Regions from separate parts of the Brevibacillus sp. JB24b genome, predicted to be linked through region 1. Evidence: riboswitches for the same ligand, from Rfam matches in the RefSeq annotation. Region 1 holds a riboswitch; each other region holds the start of a gene.

What was found. Region 1 has a riboswitch for cobalamin ahead of ACQV1I_RS14070 (FecCD family ABC transporter permease). Riboswitches for the same ligand answer to the same signal wherever they lie in the genome.
Region 2: it holds a riboswitch for cobalamin, as region 1 does, so the genes downstream of both, cobJ (precorrin-3B C(17)-methyltransferase) here and ACQV1I_RS14070 (FecCD family ABC transporter permease) in region 1, are expected to answer to the same signal.
Region 3: it holds a riboswitch for cobalamin, as region 1 does, so the genes downstream of both, nrdI (class Ib ribonucleoside-diphosphate reductase assembly flavoprotein NrdI) here and ACQV1I_RS14070 (FecCD family ABC transporter permease) in region 1, are expected to answer to the same signal.
Region 4: it holds a riboswitch for cobalamin, as region 1 does, so the genes downstream of both, metE (5-methyltetrahydropteroyltriglutamate--homocysteine S-methyltransferase) here and ACQV1I_RS14070 (FecCD family ABC transporter permease) in region 1, are expected to answer to the same signal.

Annotation. Positions count from the first base shown of each region.
Region 1 covers NZ_JBNVQV010000001.1:2,992,748-2,998,187, forward strand. The annotation lists gene ACQV1I_RS14055 (polysaccharide deacetylase family protein) at 1-183, shown strand, start outside; gene ACQV1I_RS14060 (ABC transporter substrate-binding protein) at 734-1,693, opposite strand; gene ACQV1I_RS14065 (ABC transporter ATP-binding protein) at 1,785-2,588, opposite strand; gene ACQV1I_RS14070 (FecCD family ABC transporter permease) at 2,590-3,687, opposite strand; cobalamin riboswitch at 3,948-4,144, opposite strand; gene ACQV1I_RS14075 (DUF421 domain-containing protein) at 4,490-5,350, opposite strand.
Region 2 covers NZ_JBNVQV010000001.1:1,335,561-1,341,000, reverse strand. The annotation lists gene ACQV1I_RS06560 (sirohydrochlorin chelatase) at 1-376, opposite strand, end outside; gene cobJ (precorrin-3B C(17)-methyltransferase) at 390-2,216, opposite strand; cobalamin riboswitch at 2,406-2,599, opposite strand; gene ACQV1I_RS06550 (nitroreductase family protein) at 2,794-3,357, shown strand; gene ACQV1I_RS06545 (hypothetical protein) at 3,455-3,973, shown strand; gene ACQV1I_RS06540 (bifunctional transcriptional activator/DNA repair enzyme AdaA) at 4,149-4,721, opposite strand; gene thiT (energy-coupled thiamine transporter ThiT) at 4,981-5,440, opposite strand, start outside.
Region 3 covers NZ_JBNVQV010000001.1:2,822,285-2,827,724, reverse strand. The annotation lists gene xerS (tyrosine recombinase XerS) at 1-1,060, opposite strand, end outside; cobalamin riboswitch at 1,563-1,758, shown strand; gene nrdI (class Ib ribonucleoside-diphosphate reductase assembly flavoprotein NrdI) at 1,958-2,383, shown strand; gene nrdE (class 1b ribonucleoside-diphosphate reductase subunit alpha) at 2,349-4,403, shown strand; gene nrdF (class 1b ribonucleoside-diphosphate reductase subunit beta) at 4,419-5,411, shown strand.
Region 4 covers NZ_JBNVQV010000001.1:2,801,324-2,806,763, forward strand. The annotation lists gene metE (5-methyltetrahydropteroyltriglutamate--homocysteine S-methyltransferase) at 1-1,080, opposite strand, end outside; cobalamin riboswitch at 1,245-1,440, opposite strand; gene ACQV1I_RS13360 (spore coat associated protein CotJA) at 1,746-1,961, shown strand; gene ACQV1I_RS13365 (spore coat protein CotJB) at 1,964-2,245, shown strand; gene ACQV1I_RS13370 (manganese catalase family protein) at 2,262-2,831, shown strand; gene ACQV1I_RS13375 (ABC transporter substrate-binding protein) at 3,072-4,817, shown strand; gene ACQV1I_RS13380 (ABC transporter permease) at 4,935-5,440, shown strand, end outside.

The sequences.
Region 1 (5,440 bases):
ATTTTATTCCACGACCACGGTGGTGATCGTCAACAAACCGTAGATGCATTGAAAATAATTTTGCCGGAGCTAAAAAAACGCGGATATGAAATGATTACGGTATCGGAGTTAATTAGCATACGGAATCAGTATCCTGTTAAGGCGAATTTACCTTCCCTTCTCCCAACGAAAGGGCATAAATAGTTGAATTGAGCCTCATAAAAAAACCGCCATAGCTGTGGTGGCAGCATGGCGGTTAAAGTGTATGGGAGGATTTCATCTAACAGATTCCTTCTTCAAAAAGGAAAGTAGTTGGCCTTTATTCAAATCATCGTTATTTGACGTTATAAAACAACTTTTCGCTTGTTGCTGTGAAATGGTTTGTTAGCTTGTTTTTATCAATGTGTCTTGAATCTAGTTATTTACCTCGTCAGTATAAATACAGGTGGAGGTAAAATAAGGAAGATGGATACTTCATTTCTTCCTTACATGACTCCTTGCAAAGAATCTGTTGAACTGAATCCTCCCACACAAATCCTGGTGCAAATGGTATCAATCCATATGAATGTACCTATGCACAATCTCTGACCGATTTGGTTACAAAAAGGTTGCAGGGATAACTGCGTTTTTATTTATAACGTACAACTAAAGAATTTCCTCCTATTATGTCAATAAAAAAAGCGCATGCTCCAGATAAAATAATCAACCATATCCCAACATATGCTTACCTTTGAACTACTTGTGCGACAGTGTATTAAAATTTCTCTGGATAAAATCCTTTTGCAAGTATTTCTACCGCTCGCACATTTCGAACACCTTCAAATACATCAGAGAGTGGCAAGCTAACAAATCGCTTATTCTTGATAGCAGGTATATCGGAAAGTGCTTTATTTTCTAATAAGTATTTAATCTTTTCCTCTGCACTTGGTTTATCATAATCATTGATTACAATAACATCAGGAGCACGTTTAATTGCTTCCTCCCAGCTCACTTCACTCCATGACTTTTCCAAATCACCAAATACGTTTTGTCCACCGGCCATCTCTATTAGACGAGTTTCTAATGAATTTCCTGTTGTATATAGACCTGAATTAACACTGTCAAAGACCAAAACCTTGACTGGCTTGTCTATGGTTCCTATCTTTTGCTGAATAGATTGGATGTCTGTTTTCATTTTAGCAACAATGTCCTTAGCACGATCTTCCACCTGTAGAATCTTACCCAGCTGTATCATATCCTCATAGACTTCATCGACCGTCGGATGCTTAGATACCGTTCCTGTAATGGTATAAGCTGGGATACCAATTTTTTGTAGCTCCTCAACACTGCCAATCCCTTTAGCTGTAAAGGCAGAGCTTCTACCGATTACGAAGTCAGGTTCTACACTTAAAAAGACTTCTAATGAAGGGTACTGCTTAGACAAAAGTTTGATTTGATCATATTTTGCCTTATATTCGGGCAAGACTTCATCGTCAGGATAAGCGGTACCAACCATTACCTCTTCAACACCTAATGCTAGAAGCATTTCAGTAACGTGCTGATTCATGCTCACTACTCGCTTAGGAGCTTGTTCAAATGTTAAGGTATGTTCTCCATTTTTAATTTGCATCTTCTCAGCAGCTGGTTGAGAGTTAGTGGAAGCTGCTTGGGGAGTGGCCCCATTTCCACAGCCGCTGACTACTAACGTAAGCCCTGCAAACATCGTAATCATCATCTTTTGACCTCTATGCAAAAGGCCCTGTTTCTTCATACTGGAACTTTGCCTATTTACGTTGTTCATCTTGTTTTCCTACCTTTTCATTTATTCAACTACAAACATGGTCTGGTATCATATAATTAATGTTCACTCTGCCTGTAATGGGATGAACGGTTACTTCCGTTTGAATCTTGTACACTCGTTCTAAAATTTCAGGTCGAAGCACTTCTTGAGGAGTTCCTGAGCAAACGATAACCCCTTTTTCTAGCATATAGAGACGATCACAGAACATAGCAGCCAAATTGAGATCATGTAAGGCAGCCAGTACACTTTTTTGCTGTTGTTTTAGCAACTGTAGCATCCCCAATTGATGATGAATGTCCAAATGATTAGTTGGTTCATCTAGCAATAAAAGATCGGTCTCTTGCACAATAGCTCTAGCCAATAAAACACGCTGCTTTTCTCCACCAGATAAACTCAAATAACTCCGGTCACCCATGCTCTGTAAGCCAACTTGAGCTAGAGCCTGATCCACTAAGGCTATATCATGCTTATTCTCATTTTCCCACATACTCTTGTGTGGAGAACGTCCCATCAGTACAAGTTCGTATACATTAAAATCAAATTGAATTTGTGTTTCTTGTACCACTGCGCTCAGTTCTTTTGCTAATTGCTTCTGCTGGTATCGTCCAAGTTCTTTTTCAAGTAGGAAGATACTGCCTGTCGTGGGTGAAAGGGTTCGATATACTTGCTTAAGAAGAGTAGATTTACCACTACCATTTGGACCAAGTAAGCCAACGAATTCTCCTTTTTGTACGTGTAAATCTATCTGTTGCAAAATACATGTCCCTTGGGTCTCATAGCCTACTTGCTTTAACTCTACATGCTTGTCCACGCCCAATTTTACGGTCACATCAGCTTCCTCCAAACGTGTACGCCCTACGACGTAGTAACCAGATAAAAAATGGACCGCCGCAAAGCGCTGTGACTATTCCGATCGGTAATTCCTCAGGTGCAATGATCAACCTTGCTAATACATCTGCCCAGACCATAAAAATCGCCCCTCCACAGGCACAAAGAGGAATTAGCCTCCTATGATCAGACCCCACCCACAACCGAAAGATATGGGGTAACATTAAACCAACAAAGCCAATGCTACCGCTTACAGCAACCAGTAAACCTGTAACAAGGGAAATCGTAATCAGTAGGATCTTACGCATATTTTCTGGATGTAAACCCAACAGCGTAGAGGTTTCTTCCCCCAATATCAACAAATTTAGGTTGCGTGCATTCATCCATAAAAATAGAAAGAAAGCAATTACCGCAATAGTTGGCAATACAAGTGACTCCCACTTGGCACGAGTGAAGCTCCCCATCATCCAGTACAGAACACTTGAAAGACTTTCAGCTCTCGGTGCCAGCATAATAAAAAAACTAGTAAGCGCTGACAACATAATAGAAACAGCTATTCCAGCTAACAACAGACGTATTAATTGCACTCTCCCACCTACCAGCGACAAAAGAAACACCAATACAATCGAAGCTAGAGCGCCTAAAAAAGCCGCTAAAGAAAGCGCATACGAACCAAATACCCCCAAACTACCAAATAACAACACTGCTGTTGCCCCCACCGATGCCCCCGATGATACTCCTAGGATATAGGGATCAGCTAAAGGATTACGAATCAATGCCTGAATGGCGATCCCAACAATAGACAAGCCGGCACCTACAATCGCAGATAATAAAACACGTGGCATTCGAATATCCCAAACAATATGCATTTGAGCGTTAGGTACATCAGTTACTATCCAGTTTTGGACAAAAGGAACATGTGAACCTATTACCTTCCAAACGGTAACTGGGTCAATTTGCACTGGTCCCAGCATGATTGCCACCGTCATAGATAAAAATAAAACCACGCCGCTTCCAATCAATTTCGCTATCCAGTTTTTTGTATAATGTGTACCGATGCTGTTAACTGACGTTGGGGCTGTCGTGGCGGTTTGTTGCATGCTTCTCCCCCCTGTGTAATGCAAAGTAAACAAAAGCATAATTTGAAATAAGAAGCTTGGTGATCACCCAAGCTTCAGGTGCAGGTAGCACCGAGTTGGACCTGTACGTCCCATTAACATTTTATTATTCTGAGATTTGAAACAAAAAAGCATCCGCTCCAAAAGGAGACAGATGCTTGGGTTTTTGGACAAACCAATTCCTTATAGGCGTATGTATAATATCACCACACGACCTACCCAAACACCTGCCCATCCTCGTGGGAGTGTTACATCTTACGGCAGGTCTCCTGGCTCATGGATCGTCGCAATCATCCTCCCTTCCCATTCTCTGTAAAAGTGAACAGTGGTGTATCGGATGTAGCTCCTCATATACAGTGGCGGGACCGCATCGGGTTTTCACCGAACTTCCCTTTTAAGTCTGATCCTTAAATCAAACACCGTAACATGGATATAAAAATGTTGTAATTGTTTGTGAGTGTAACACGATTTGGTGGAACATGGCAAGGTAATGGTGAATTTGTGATATGTTTGTAAGAACTTTGTAAAATATTTACGTAATGTTTGTAGTTTGGTAGTATTCAGATCATTATTTGTTTACATAAAGTTAATTATGTTATTAATTTATTATCGTAATTCCTAGATTTCTCATATCTTTAACACTTATTTTTTTATCTCTAAATTATATGTATAGAAAGCAAAAAAGCCATCCAATTAAGGATAGCTTACCTTTCAAGCAAGTTGCAACCGATTTTATACTCGGCCTCCTATATTTCTATTCAAAGCGTCCATATCGTAACCCTTTTTAGCTTTGTAAAAAGGATTTTACCCCTTCTATCATTTGTTTTAAGCGTAGAGCACCCTGCTCATATTCCTTTTTAGCCACATCATTTTTCGTTTCAAGAGAAAAAGTCTCCAAATCGGCCTGACATTTTTTTAGCGTGGACAATGTCAATGGTTTCTCTTGTGGCACCGGTACCGTAATTTGATCATCATATAAATCTACATTCAATTGCCCGTAACTATCTACTTGTCCGATATAAACGTTATCTAAGACGATGCCCATCTTATCTAAAGTTGTTTCAAGCCATCTTTTTGATAAACCTGTGGTTGCCAACGGCTCTAGCATAATATTTCCATCCAAAATGACCGTCTGAGGTTCTCTACTTGGAGCACCTTGGATATTCAGATCTTTGGAAGTAAGTGGTTGATTTTCTTTTTTTAGCAGAACACTAATCTGACCATTTTGTTCTAATAGCGCATACTCAACATCAGCTATCGAGAATACATTTTTTAGGCGTAATTGTTCTAACAATTCCTCACCTGTATAATTCTCCTTCTTGAGATTGTCCTCCATAATCTTACCATCTTGGATCAACACACGAGCATTTCCTTCAACCATATCGCTCACTGTCTTACTTTTGACCGATAGATAACTGAAAAGAAACGGTACAAGGGCCCAAATGATCATACTAACAAACCCATTCATAAACCTATCATCAACGTCAGCAGAAATGAATCCCGCAATAGAACCAATTGTGACACCCACAATATATTCAAAAAAAGTGGCTTGGGCAATTTGACGTTTTCCCATTAATCGCGTCAAGAACAATAATGTAAAAAGCGTAACAATTGATCTAAAAACAATCTCCCAGAATTCAGGCATAAATACCCTCCCTAGAACTTCTAATACCTTCTGTCTCATTTAGGTTGTGTTACTTTGTGGTTTTTTATATATGAAAGTAAGGTATAAAAA
Region 2 (5,440 bases), 1.7 Mb from region 1:
ATGTGGTTGTATTTTGTAAACGATCTCGCAAAATTTGCACCATATCTTCATGGACACCTATAGGGCGGCCATAGCGAAAATCGACATGTGGATATTTCGCTTTAGCTTCATCTATTTCATGGGGAATGTGTAGTTTTGCATGGGCTGCTTGAAACAGCATTAATGGTACCATTGCTACAGTGGTAGCCCCGCGCTCTACTATTTTTTGCACCCCTTGCATAATGGTTGGTCTGGTTAACTCCAAGAAACAAGTCTCATACAGTGTTACCTCTGTTTGTTCCTTTAACAACTCAGTAACTCGCTGTGTAAACTGTAGAAGATGCTCATTTCCCTCGGCATCTCTGCTACCATGACCGATAAAAAGTATTCCGTTCAAAGAATTCCCCCCCTTAATCTCCACACGGTTCTTCGATTTGCAACGGCGCTATGAATTCCTGATAACGATATTCAAGTACTTGCCCTGTACGTTTAAAGAATTTATGGAATCGTTCATCGATATGACCTTTTACCTTATATTCATCCACGATTCGTTCTACAAGGCCAATAATTTGCTCTTCTGGTACTCCCTCGGCAATGCGTTGTCCAGGATGTGCATTACGCCCAATACGTTTACCACCTAAAAACACATCATATGCACCACGTCGATACACAAGACCAATGTCCTCCATAACCGCACCATAGCATGCCATTCCGCAGCCGTTAAAACCAATTTTTAAATCTTTAGGCACAGCTAGACCATCCAATCGTCTGCCTAATTCTTCAGCTACGGGTATGGATTCATCCTTTTCTAAATCACAAAAATCACATGCTTTTACCTGTGCACTAGCTCCGATCGGAAACAACTGAAAGTCTACTGCTCTTAATTGTTCTGTTACTTTTTCCGGATCTACCTGAGGTAATCGGAGAAGAATTTGATGCTCAATGCTATACATCATTTCTCCGCCATCTTTAGTCAAATCTGCCAAGAGTCGCATTTGTTCAGAGGTAAAATTCTTGCGCGCTACGCCAGGCGAAACGCCTAGCTCTAAAATATCAACAACTCCGCTAAACGGACGTGGTGGAGGAGTGATACCCTGATTAAGCTCTAAGGCTGTCTTTTCATCAACACACGCAAGCGCTTCCATCGCTAGTTGAAAAGCTTTAACCGCTTGTTTAGGAGCTTGAAAGCTCTCCGTTTCTACCTGAAAAGAGTTTTCAGGTACCTGCTCTACTTCTCCAGAGCATTGCCTGGGATTTGAAAGGGCTTCCATTGTCGCTAATGGTGTTGAGTCAGAAACTTGAGCTTCTTGTATTGTAGCTTGTGGTGACGTCGCTACAGTCACTCCACCAGTTGGTTGGCCTTGTTCAGAAGAAGAGCCAGATAACAGATCTCCACTCTCAGGCTGACTGTGAAGCGCCCAAGGCTCTGCCTTCTCCTGTAAACGTTCATGAGGTTTTAGCGGTTGTTCCATACGATTTAACGTATATTTACGTTGATATCCGCGTGGTGTAATGATTTTTTGGTCGTAAACAAAGGTGGTCGTGTTTCCGATGATTACCGTTGTCAACATTCCAATTTCATGCTGCAACATGTCTGCAAGAGTTGTAATTACAACATGCTCACGGTCTCGGTAGGCGCTTTTCACGATTCCTACAGGCGTATCAGGAGAACGATATTTTAATAAAATTTGCTGTGTTTCTACAATTTGTCGTGTACGACGACCACTGCGAGGGTTATATAACGCAATTACAAAATCAGCAGAAGCGGCTGCTTCCACACGCTTAGCGATCGTTGCCCACGGTGTAAGATGGTCACTCAAGCTGATTGTGCAAGCGTCGTGCATGATTGGAGCACCTAATAAAGAGGCGCAAGATTGAATTGATGAAATCCCAGGTACAACCTCCACCTTCACCCCAGTGGATTCTTTCCAGTCTTTTTCTACAAGTACTTCATAGACTAATCCGGCCATGCCGTATACTCCAGCATCCCCACTAGAAATAACGCCAACAACTTTACCTAACTCAGCCAATCTTACCGCTTCTTGAGCACGACTAACCTCTTCTGTCATCCCAGTACGTACGACACTTTTTTCTGAGATTAGTTCTCTAATTAAATCTACATAAGTGTTGTAGCCAATTACCACTTCGCATTCTAGGATAGCCTCTTTTGCGCGATGCGTAATGTGATCATGATGTCCTGGTCCAAAGCCAATTAGTAGAATTTTTCCTTTATCCATCTACTCCAAGCCCCCTATCCTTATTTGCAATCGATCTTACATTTTTATACAATAAAAAAACAGCACTTCCCCCCCGTCTGACTTACGTGAGAAGTGCTGTTATGATGAGCTTGTTATTTTTTGAAAAGGAGTGTCCCCTTCTGTAGCAAAACTGCTCTCATAACACCTCCCCATCTGCCGTAGGTCTGGCGGTGTTGTTAGAATAAAGAGGGTAGCCTGACTCATGGATCGCATCCTGCTCCTTTTCGCCTCCTGAATATTTGTTATATCCAGTGACAAAAGCGGGCTCTCCAATTACAGTGGCGGGACCGTGTTGGATTTTCACCAACTTCCCCATGTGAATCGTTTCTCATGTAACAATTCCTTTATTCCCAAGCTTATGTGATTACTTCTATCATAATCCAATTTGCATTTTATTGTCCATACTTTTCTGTCTAGCCCACTCGGGACTGGACAAGAAGTAAAAGAAGATCGTATACTGACATACTATTAGAAATCTTCTATTTTTATGCAAAGACAAAAACATATTTGAATAAACAGTATCATATTTAACATATTATAGAAAGGTTGTTAAAACATGTCCCTCTTAAACACATTACAACAGCGTCAAGCTATACGTGCCTACGATGGTCGCGATGTAGAAAAGGCAAAGATTGAGCAGTTACTAGAAGCAGCTGTACTAGCACCCAATGATCGCTTGCGAGAACCTTGGCATTTCTATGTTATTCAAGGCGCTGCTAAAGAACGATTTAACCAACTAGCACAGGATTTCTTACTTGAACGCTTTCCTACCAAACCTCATTTAGTAGAAGAGTCCATGAAAAATGTTCTAGCTACCCCTCTCATTATAATCGCTACATCACAAATCGTAGACGGAGACGAAGCTTCCTCGCTTGATAATGATTACGCTGTAAGCTGCGCTATCCATTCTATGTGGCTGATGGCGTCTGAGCTAGGACTAGGTTTTGTGTGGCGTACGCGCGGTGTAGGTCTAGCAAGAGATGAACGTCTCAAAGCATTCTTATCCCTATCCGATCAAGAGAAGGTGATTGGTTCGTTATTCATTGGCTATCCAACTGACGAAGCCACACCTCGTACTACTCGCAAGCCTTTTGCACAGAAAACAACCTGGGTCGAGTAAGATTTTGGCATAATTGAAAAGGTTACATTTTTCCCCGCTTTGTTGTAACATTTTCCTCTCCTGCTACGTATTATTTTTATAGTAGGTGATGATACATATGACAAATCACATGACTTTTGCCATAATGGTAGGCTTGTGTGCGACAGCGGGACTTTTTTTATTTCGACGCGCTGTGATGAGTGGGGATCGTCAGCAAGGTGGATTCTGGATTAATGGCCTAGCTATCGCTATTGCAACTTTGCTGGTTTTGTTCTCAAGCGCCATCGTCGTGTTCCTATTGGTTACGATTCTCTGGACAGTCGGCTTTCTGTTTCCTATGTTTGTCGACAAATCTGATTTCTGGGTACTCGTTTCCTTTGCGGGCGTCTCCTTTTTCATGTTAATGCTGTACGAACTCATTCTTGAACCAGTCCTTTTATACATAATGCAAAGACTACATATCTCAAGAAATTGGAAATTGATACCTGAAATTTTAGCAACTACCTTTATTTTTTATCTCGTGCATACCACATGGATTCCCGGTGTCTTGTTAACTCCATTAACTCCCTTATTTGTTGGTATCCTGGCTGTAACAGTCGATTATTTTTTAGAATGCATCATGGGTGAAAGAAGATAAAACATAGACACGACAAAAAGCACCTCTTTGTGCGCGAATTTCGCAGCACGACAGTAGGTGCTTTTTATCTGTCCTTTCATTGGACAAAAAGGCGCTTCTGCTAGATACAGAAACGCTCAATCTGTTCTTACATTCTTTTTTATATGTATGTTCTACCGTTTTACAACATGTACACTTAGCGTGTTGTTCCTGTTTTGCCCTGTTTCTTCTGCTGTAAGCGGTACTGAGTAGGTGTACAACCTGTTTCCTTCTGAAAAACAGCGGCAAAATAGGCACTATTGCGAAACCCTACCCCGCTTGCAATCATTGAAACATTTCGATCTGTTTCTAGTAGTTGCTTCTTCGCTTCATCCATTCGGATGCGCGTTAAATATTTGCCGGGTGTTATCTTCATGCAACGAGAAAAACAACGCTGCAAATAAAAAGGACTCACATAGAGACGTGACGCCATTTCACGCAGAGTTACGGGTTGGTTATAGCAATCGTGAATCATCTCTAGCAGACGGGTTGCCGCATCTTCTTCCGCCGATTTCCATGTTGGTTCAGATGGTCTACACCGCTTGCAAGGACGAAAACCTGCAGCAATGGCATCGGACGCCGCATAATAAATCTTCACATGCTCTCTTTTGGGTGTCCTTGATTTGCATGACGGTTTGCAAAAGATCCCCGTCGTGCTAAGGCCATAAAAGAATAGTTGATCATAATTTGGATCGCATTCTACTATAGCCTTCCAGAACTCCTCTTTCATCCACGATCCCTCCTAGCCTTCAATCTTCAGTATAACGTAATGTTTTTACTTGTAGTAAGCAACCAAGAATAAAAGAGCAAAATTTCGATAGTTTTTTCTTAATTTCACAATTATGTAACTTTTTCCAATACATATGATTGTTCCATTTCATGTTCTTCTTGATCAATTTACTAACAGAACATTCTTTATTTTACTGATACTAAAAAAGCTAAGAGAAGGAAGCAAGCTCCTTCTTTTAGCTTTTTTACAAATTACTTTATTATATACGTCGATAAGCGCCCGCATTCTGCTGAAACAATTGAGGTGCCCCATTTGCCAGTAGTGTAACTACTAAAGCCGTAATCACATACTCAGGTATCAAATAGGTCGCATTATATATGAGGGAATAAAGCGTTGCAGGTGTTCCTTCCGGGGCATAGCTACCAAACCAGACAGCCCCTGAAGTCGTACGGATAGCCAGACATAACGCGATTCCGACTAGTAATCCACCCCAGATGGATGCAATTTTTGTTGCTTTGTTTTGCGTCTTACTAGCGTAAAGGAACGCACCAAAGCCTAGCATGGCATATGAGAGGGGATAGTCTAACAACATTTGAATAGGATGCACCATCTCGCCGCCAAAAAAGAATTTAACCATGCCTACCAGCGCACCTGTGATTAAACCTGCTACCCAACCACGGCGAAAAGCCAATAAGGCTATGGGTACCATTACCAAAGAA
Region 3 (5,440 bases), 170 kb from region 1:
ATTGCATCGTAGTATCTATTTTTGAATGACCTAATTGAGCTTGAAGCTGATGAGGATCAGGGTTTAATCGCAAAAACTGGGTAGCAAAGCTATGACGTAACTTATGTACAGAAATGTCTGGCATTCCAAATGCACTTCCATATTTTTTTACTAATTTCTGAACGGAACGTAGATCGATGCGGTGGCCGATTGGTTTTGTAGGTGATACCGTTAGAAATAAAGCATCCTCATTAGCAGGTGGCTGATACTTCTGACGTGTATTCAGATAACGGAGCAAATATTCCTTTCCCCAATCACTGAAGAATGGGGCATCTTCCTTTTTTCCTTTTCGAATCATTAGTACCTGATTTTTCTCCAGTACCACGTTTTGAAGGTTCAAATTAACAATTTCAGATACACGAAATCCTCCAGAAAGGACTAACGCGATAATGGCGACATCTCGATCCCGATTTCGATAATGAAAATGTAGCTTTTTCTTGGTATCACAGAACTGCAAGTAGCCATGGTACACAAAATCGACGAATTTTTGGATTTGATCATCTACTAAAATTTTAGAGCGGATAGCGTTTGCACGAGCGAGCGGTGTAACCTCTTCCACATGTAACTCAATTTTTGCCATCACGTTTCGCTGCAAGTAAGATTCACCATGTTCATCCTCTGAGAGTGCAGATAAATAGTAAAACAGGGACTTTAAGCTAGAAAGCTTGCGAGATATTGTCAAGTCACTGTATTCTTTTTTTGCACTTTTAGTGGGTTTAGTTAATAGTAACGAACGCTCAAATAGATGAGAGTCCTGTAAATAGAGAAGATAGGATTCTACTGTTTCTTTGCGTAGTCCCTCTAGCTCATTGAGTGTAATCTCGCTCATTGCTTGGGCAGTGGAGAGGCCCTCTGCCATTAGCCACCGAAAAAAGAATTCAAAATCACGTAGATAGCCGAGTAGAGTCGAGACGGAAGCGCGTTTCGATCTTTTATGATCCACATATTTTTCAACAAACCAAGGAAAAGAAGGGATTCTCTCAAGGAGTTGTAAGGAATCCCGTTGTTTAGTTGTAGACATGAGAATGACCACCTATCCTTTGCTCAACTTCGTATATCGAAATAAATACATATAAAAATTTCAATAATCCGTTATCAAAATGACTTTATACTGGTACAATGATATATCTGTAAGGGCTGTAGATAGCTTACTATTGATTATAGAACATTTGTTCTTGTTTAACAAGCTATATACGTGGGGTTTTGTTATCCTTTACGCTTATTGATTGGAGACTAGTTAGAAATTTTCAAGTGACAGTTACATTATTAGATAAGATGCAGCAACCTAAGTTAACGTTGCGTTTTACATGAGTAGAGATGTAATTATTAAGGAAAAACAGATAAAAGAGGCAATTTTTACATGAAGTGTAGCTGGTTGTCTTACCTATCAGTTCGTCGAGTTTTATTTTTGACTTGTAGGCATTTTGTAGCTTGCTCTTTTGATAGAAACATTGTATGCTAGGTGACAAGACTACATTTAGTGTCTCATATGAATGTTATATACTACATACTGATAAAAGTTACTTTACCGCCGAGAATTAGGTGTCATTTTGCGACTTAATAGGGAATCTGGTGAAATTCCAGAGCTGTCCCCGCAACTGTAAGTGTGGATGAAATGAGCAGACCACTGTATAAGCATGTCTCAGGCGACTTATATGGGAAGGGCTCAAAGTAAAGTGAAACACAAGTCAGTAGACCTGCCCATTCTCTTAGTTTCGCATCTTCGGGGAGTGGGAAGTTGGAACGGTACTGGGATTAAATAGTAGCGGCTATTTGCTTTGCTATTTTTTCTTTTGTTGTGCCGTTTTAAAGCTCACCCATGAAGGGATGAGCTTTTTATGTTGGCAAAAAGTAGCATTTATCAGCAGTCAGCTTACTACCATCTTATGTCCTTTATACATGAAAGGGGGGTGTATCGATGCTGATCGTATATGATTCCAAAACAGGAAATGTGAAGCGTTTCGTCCAAAAACTAGATTTCCGATGTATACAAATTTCCGATGATATCGTCATAAACGAACCTTTCATTCTGATTACATATACAACGGGATTTGGACAAGTTCCTGAAACGACACGACAATTTCTAACTCAACACTCTCAATGGATGAAGGGGGTTGCAACTAGCGGGAACATGAATTGGGGGACTCGCTACGGATTAGCAGCTGACCAGATTGCCGACCAATACAATGTGCCATTAATCATGAAATTTGAATTGAGCGGTACCAAAAGAGATGTAGAAACTTTTAAGCAGGAGGTATTTCACTTTGTCCACGCAACTACCACAATGGATCACGTTGAACAACGAAATTATGGTGAAGAAAGACGGGAAATTTCAGTTTCATAAAGATTTAGAGGCAGCGAAGAGTTATTTTGTTGATTACGTAAATCAGAATACAGTCTTTTTCCATAACTTACGTGAGAAGATTAACTACTTGATTGAAAATGACTACTATGAAGCTGAAGTGTTTGAAGGCTATGAATTTGCCGATATCGAACGGGTCTATCGCTATGTATATGATAAAAAATTCCGCTTCCCATCCTTCATGAGTGCGTTCAAGTTTTATCATAACTATGCGATGAAAACAAATGATGAAAGCAAATTTCTTGAGCGTTACGAGGATCGAATTGCTGTAGTTGCCCTATTCTTAGCAAAAGGGGACAGCGAAAAAGCACTGCAATATGCAGACTTATTAATTTCGCAAGAATACCAACCTGCTACTCCTACCTTCTTAAATGCAGGTAAGAAGAGACGTGGAGAGCTAGTTAGCTGTTTCTTACTTGAAGTAGATGATTCTATGAATTCGATTGGGTTCTCTATTAATTCGGCCTTGCAATTAAGCAAAATTGGTGGCGGTGTGAGCTTGAATCTAAGCAAAATCCGTGCGGCTGGAGAGCAGATCAAAGGATTAGATGGGAAGGCTAGTGGTGTTCTTCCTGTGATGAAGCTATTTGAAGATGCGTTCTCATACGCAAATCAGCTAGGTCAACGCGATGGTAGTGGAGTTGTTTATCTCAATATTTTCCATGCGGACATTCAAGAATTCCTAGATACAAAAAAAATCAACAGCGATGAGAAGATCAGGATTAAAACCTTGTCACTTGGCGTTGTTACTCCTAATAAATTCTTCGAGCTGGTAGAAAAAGATAAAGACATGTACTTGTTCTATCCTCATACTGTGTTCCAAGAGTATGGTCAGCACTTAGACGATATGGATATCACTAGTATATATGACGAGCTGGTAAATAACCCACGTGTCCGTAAGAAAAAAATCGGAGCACGTGATCTGATTATGAAATTAGCCCAAATCCAGATGGAATCTGGTTATCCATATATTATGTATGTTGATAATGTCAACGAATATCACGCATTAAAAGAGATTGGTCGAGTTAAATTCTCTAATTTGTGCAGTGAAATTGCCCAACTCAGCGAAGTTTCCTCCATTAATGATTATGGGGTGGACGATGTTATTAACCGGGACATCTCTTGTAACCTGGGTTCGCTTAATATTGTAAATGTAATGGCGAATAAGAGAATGAAAGAAACGATTCATTTAGCAATGGATGCTCTTACAGAAGTGAGTGACCGTACAAATATTTCGATCGTTCCATCTGTAGCAAAAGCAAACCGCGAGCTTCATTCTGTTGGCTTGGGAGCTATGAATCTACACGGATATTTGGCTAAAAATAAGATTCCTTATGAATCGAAAGAAGCGATTGATTTTGCACGTACATTCTTCATGATCTTGAATTTTTATTCATTAGAACGATCTATGCTTATTGCAAAAGAACGAGGAATTACTTTCCTAGATTTTGAGCGTAGTGAATATGCATCAGGTAGTTATTTTGAACGTTATCAGCAACATGATTACTCACCAAAAACAGAAAAAGTTCAACAATTATTCGAAGGTCACCATATTCCAACAAAGGAAGACTGGGCTCGTTTGCAGGATGAGGTACAAACCTATGGACTCTACCATGCCTATCGTTTAGCGATTGCTCCAACAGGCTCCATCTCTTATCTGCAATCCTCTACAGCATCAATCGCACCGATTACACAACGTATCGAGGAGCGCGAATATGGTGATTCCAAAACCATTTATCCAATGCCATTCTTAGATGATGATAATTTCTTCTACTATAAAGAGGCATATGATATGAACATGTTCAATGTAATTGACCTAGTAGCAGAAGTACAGGTGCATATAGACCAAGCGATTTCTACTATTTTGTATGTAAAAGATGACGCGACCACACGGGATCTGGCTATGTATTATATCTATGCCCAGAAAAAAGGTTTGAAGACGCTGTATTATACCCGTACAAAGAAAAAAACCATTGAGGAATGCGTTAGTTGCAGCGTATAAGAGAGGAGTATCGCAATGTCTAAATTTGAAGCAGTGAACTGGAATGAACCGGAAACCCAGTATACCGAGATGTTATGGACGCAAAATACATCTCAGTTCTGGTTAGATACAGAGATTCCAATTTCGAAGGATTTAAAATCATGGACGAACCTCACGGATAATGAACGGGATACGTACATGAAGGTATTAGGTGGATTAACATTGCTTGATACGGAACAAGGAAATGTTGGGATGCCAATGATTGCCCAGCATGTGAAAGAGAAGCAAAAGAAAGCCATTCTGATTTTCCAAGCGGCGATGGAAGAGATTCATGCTAAGAGCTATAGTACTATTTTTACAACAGTAGCTAGTTCAGAACGCATTCATGAAATCTTCCAATGGGTAAAAGAAGATAAACATCTACAATATAAAACAGCAGTGATTGATGAAATCTACAGAAATATCAAAGATGGCGACGATATGAGCCTATATAAAGCGATGGTAGCTTCTGTATTCTTAGAGAGCTTCCTGTTTTATTCCGGGTTCTTCTATCCACTGTTTTTAGCTGGTCAAGGGAAAATGGTAGCCAGTGGAGAAATTATCAAGCTGATCATTCGTGATGAGAGTGTGCATGGTGTATTTGTCGGGTTGTTAGCCCAAGAAGTTTTTGCAAGATTAACAGATGCTGAACAGAATGAAGCAACCTTGTTCGTTGATGAACTTCTTCAAGAACTATACAAGAATGAATTAGAGTATACGGAAACACTGTATGATTCAATTGGGTTAACACATGAAGTGAAAAAGTATATTCGTTATAATGCCAATAAAGCTCTTATGAACTTAGGGGTAGAGCCGATTTTTGATGAAGAAGAAGTTCACCCTGTTGTATTAAATGGTATTCGTACAGAAACAAGTACGCATGACTTCTTTTCCACAAAAGGAAGCGGCTATCAAAAAGGGAAAGTGGAGCCGTTACACGACCAAGACTTTGATTTCTTGAACCAGCGTGTTAAAGATACTTCTTATTAGTAAAGTTATGTGATGCTTGACGTCGAGTA
Region 4 (5,440 bases), 190 kb from region 1:
TAGTTTTTCATCTGCAAACGCCAATGAATCTTTAACTAGTGAATCAAGCTGTGTCTCTTGGTTTAAACTGATCGGAACATGGAGCAAACTACTAGATGGCTGAATCCAGATACGTGATGCATCCACGTGACTTCTGATTTTTGAGAGAAGATTTGTCTTATGGGTCAGATTGGCGCGCCAAATATTCCTGCCATCAATGATACCGGCTCCAAGTACTTTGTCTTGTGGAAATCCACTTGTAGTGATCTGTTCAAAGTTACGTCCCGCATCATGGACAAAATCTAACCCAATTCCTGCAACAGGTAAATGGATTACTTCCTTGTAGAATGTAACAGAACCAAAATAGGTTTGTAGCATGATTTGTAGTTGTGGAACAGCCTCATGAAGTTGTTCATAGATGTAGGAGATCGTCTTCATTTCGTCTTCGGATAAAGATGTTACGAGAATCGGCTCATCCATTTGAACCCATTCCACGCCTTCCTGCGCTAATTCAGTCAGTACTTGCACATAAAGAGGGATGAGCTGCAAGATAATAGCTGGTATCTGCAAAGGATCAAACCCTTTGGATAGCTTAATAAAAGTATAAGGTCCCACCATGACAGGTTTTCCGTTAATGCCCAGCTTCTCTTTCGCCTCTTTATAAGCAAGAAGCGGCTTATTTTCTGTAAGAACGGGTTTGATATCCTGAAATTCCGGCACAATGTAGTGATAATTGGTATTAAACCATTTGGTCATTTCGCAAGCAACCGCTTGTTGGTTACCACGAGCCATAGCAAAATAGGTGGACAAAGGTACTGCCCCACCAGCATATTCATAGCGTTTTGGAACATAACCGAACATCACAGCCATATCCAACATGTGATCATACATGGTGAAGTCATTGACCGGTATCAGGTCAATACCTATTTCCTTCTGCTTTTGTAAATGCTGGAGTCTACCTTGCTCCATTTGAGCAAGAAACTCCTTCTCTTTAATTGTTCCAGCCCAAAATGCTTCTAATCCCTTTTTCCATTCGCGATTCTCACCAATGCGTGGATATCCTAAACTGCTGCTTATTCCTTTGCTTATTCCTTTGCTCATGCTTGTTCGCCCTCCTAGACAGGTTATTTTTCGTTAAAGAACCAACTCAAACAAAAAAGCATCTCTTCCAATCAAAAGATGGTTAGAGATGCTTGAACAAGCAGTGAATATACGTATACAACTGCCACAGCTATCCTAACACCTCCCTATCTCCCGTAGGTCACACAGTGTTGTCGAAATAGGCAGGTCTCCTGACTTAAGAATCATCATCAGCACATACCTTCCCAATCCTAATGGATCAGTGGTATTTTTTGCACTAACTCCTCTTTTACAGTGGCGGGACCGTGACGGATTTACACCGTGCTTCCCTTTTCATCCTTGATACTGATCGTTCAAAGAACCTATTTCCACATATTTAATTCAATAATATTAATACGAAAAACATAAACAACTATACTCTTTTATCTAGGTATGTTTGCTATCATAATACAACTTCACACAAAATTCCACATCTTTATTCAATTGCGTTTTTTCTTACCTTAGGGGACTTGTGTTACTTACATGCTGACCGTATTCGCACGCACCTTGTACCAGCATCCCCCCATCTTGCCCAAAATTAGGCTGCAAGATATGAATTCATTCTCTTTTTACCTATGTTTCCAGTTCTACTCTTCTTGTCCAATTGATAAGCATATAAGGACATCTACAGGAAAGGAGGCAATCATATGAGTCGAAACCGCAAGGCATACTATCCTTTCATCGGTCCATGTGATCCTTGTCCGCCACAAAGGGTTGTAACCTATGAGACGCCGCCACAACTCTATTTGGGATTTCAACCCCCGAATTTACCCCAATTTGATCCGTACAAAGCTCTTTGTCTAGGAACCCTTTGGCCTGCTCTGTATGCGCCATATGAAAATCCGTACAAAGGGGGAAAATAAAAGTGAGCGATCATGGTACTCAAGCGGATGAACAACAGCAACAATTTTATGAGCTGCTTCATCAAATTCAGGTGCTAGACTTTGTTCTAGTGGAATTAAACTTATATCTTGACACCCACCCTACTGACATGGCAGCCATTAAGCAATTCAACGATACTGCTCAGCAAAGTATGACACTGAAGCGCCAATTCGAATCTTCATTCGGACCTCTGATGAATTTTGGCAATAGCTTTGCCCAATACCCATGGTCGTGGAAAGATGTACCTTGGCCTTGGCAGGTGTAAGAAAGGGGGATTTTGAATGTGGATCTATGAGAAAAAGTTACAGTATCCTGTTCGCGTAAGCAAATGTGATCCTCAAATGGCAAAGTATTTGATGGAACAATATGGTGGAGCTGATGGAGAATTAGCAGCTGCTCTACGATATATGAATCAGCGCTATACAGTTCCTGACAAGGTCATTGGGCTACTAAACGATATTTCCACAGAAGAATTTGCCCACCTCGAAATGATTGCAACAATGGTATATAAGCTAACGAAGGATGCTACTCCTGAACAACTAGAAGAAGCAGGTCTTGGCGCACATTACGCAAGCCACGATAAGGCTCTGTTTTTTCATGATGCAGCCGGTGTTCCTTTCACGGCTACATATTTTCAAGCAAAGGGTGATCCAATTGCAGACTTGTATGAGGATATTGCTGCGGAAGAAAAGGCAAGGGCTACATATCAATGGTTGATTAATATGACTGATGATGTCGACCTAATCGATAGCCTTTCTTTTCTTCGCGAACGTGAAATTGTGCATTCTCAACGGTTCCGTGAAGCAGTGGAGATTTTAAAAGCAGATCGTGAACAACAGAAGATTTTTTAACTAAGTAGCCAACAATATGAGAAAGCTATACAAAAGAATACGAAAGGCGACTTGACCAAATTTCTAGTTAGAGATTTGGTCAAATGTTTTTCTACGCTCTATTTCCTTTATGCACGTATCCAACCATATGAAAAAATTTTCATTTCTCGAAATAACAGAAATATCTTAATTCATACTTTACAGATCGGAATTATAGGAATATAATGAGGCTACATTTTACAATTGATTAGGAGGATCATTATGAGTAGAGCTTTTATACATTCATTCTTCACATTTCTGTTAGGGGCTTTCTTATTAGTCGGTTGCAATAGCGAGGGAGCACCCCCATCCACCTCTAATGCTCCAACCAGTGAACAGGCAGATGCCCAGGCTCAAACATTGCAAGTTCAAAACGCAGGTGACGTGGTTATCGCTGCTACAGACAAATCAAAATCGCCTGAATCGGCTAAAAATAGAAAAGACACGGTTGTAGTAGCTTTAACAGAACCAGGTGGGGTTTTTAATCCATATTTTTATCACAATGGTTATGATGGGAACGTTACCTCCGTGATGTTTTCCCCACTTGTTGATATTGATAGGAATGGGAAACCAGCTCCGAAATTAGCAGAAAAGTGGGACATTTCCACCGATCAGCTTACATATACCTTTCACCTACGTAAAAATCTGAAATTTAGTAATGGAGAGCCCTTGACTGCTAATGATGTCGCCTTCACTCTAACTATTTTGCATGATAAAACGTATGACGGGGAAACAGAAATCGCTGAAGCACACATTAAAGGCGGGAGTGCATATAAAGAAGGTAAAACAAAAACCATTGAGGGAATTAAAGTAATCGATCCACAAACAATCGAGATTACCACAGAGAAAGTAAACGCTCGTTCTCTTCTCCTACTTGGTGGTCACGTTTTGTCCAAAGCCTATTATGGAAAAGGTTATGAACCAGGTAAGCTTGACTACCTACGTACATTGCATACAAAACCGGTCGGAGCTGGCCCTTACAAGTTTGAAAAGTTTATCCCCGGTCAAGAAGTGAGATTTGTGGCCAATGAGTATTATTACGAGGGTAAACCTGCCATTACCCATTTTATTTATAAAACAACCGATGGCGATACAACTCAGTTTTTCCAAACGGGCGAGACTGACTATGGCTCCTTCCCTGCTAATGCAGATAATCTGGAGCTTTTAAAAAGTCTTGGTTTTGCAAACATCAATATTTATACTTCGACTGCCTATAGTTATCTATCGTTTAACCATAGCAAGCCTTATTTAAAAGACAAACGTGTTAGACAGGCGCTAATCTATGGGCTTGATCGTCAACAAATCGTGGATGCTGCCTATCAGGGTTATGCACAAATAGCTAATGTGCCTGTAGCCCCTGTATCCTGGGCGTTTACTGAAGATGTGAATCCCTATGCTTATGATGTGAATAAGGCTAAACAACTACTGGATGAAGCTGGGTGGAAAGAAGGCTCAGATGGCATCAGGGAAAAGGACGGGAAAAAACTAGTTCTTCACTACTTGACTACGAAAAGTAAAGTAAGTGATGTTCTCATTCCCATCGCGAAGGAAAATTACAAATTAATCGGTATTCAACTAGAAGCAGAATTAATGGATTACCCAGCACTTGTAGCAAGAACAGATAAAGGTGATCACGATCTTGCTTCCTTTTCTACTACGATGCTAGGAGATCCATCTGATGGTGTTATTCAGTTCTCTTCTACGGGTGGAGGTAGCTTTACAAATACACATGGTTATTCCAATCCTAAGGTAGATGAACTGCTTGCAAAAAGTGTAGGTACGCTTGATATTGAAAAACGCAAAGAAGCTTATAAGGAACTTTATCAAGCATTAAGCGACGATCCTCCGTTTATTTTCCTGAATTATCGAAAAATTTTATCAGGTCATAATGCACGAGTGGAAGGATTTGAACCCAACGGTTACACCGGTATAAGCTCAAGCCTACCTACCCTGAAAATTGTGGAATAAGAGGACAATCGAACATGCTCAGTTCCTATGTACTAGGTAGGGACTGAGCATCTTCCTTAGTCATTTCAGATGAGGGTTACCATTCCATCTACGTTTTTGCTAGGAGGCGCTCTGTCAATGAAAACCTACATGTTCAAGAGACTGATGATTATGATTCCAACTTTGATTGGCTCTTCTCTCTTAATCTTTTTTCTCTTTGCACTTACCCCGGGTGATTATGTGGATACCAATCCTAAGCTAAGTCCCGAGAGAAAAATTGAGCTAAAAGCGTTATACGGTTTAGATAAACCCATTATAGAGCGTTATTTTGTTTGGGCTGGGAATGTATTACAAGGAGATTTGGGATATTCCCTTCAATATCAGCAGCCTGTAACAACCATTTTAGGACAATATATTTGGAGTTCTTTCTTAATCGCGTTCACCTCCACTACATTGACTTGGATCATTGCCATCTCGATTGGTGTTTTTTCCGCAACTAGACAATATTCTTTGTTTGATTCGCTTGTAACAATCGGCGTTTTTGCCGCTATGGCCTTACCAGCATTTTTCGTAGGTTTACTTGCTATTAAAATATTTGCAGTTGACCTTGCATTATTGCCGCCTGGAGGAATTCTTACAACTGG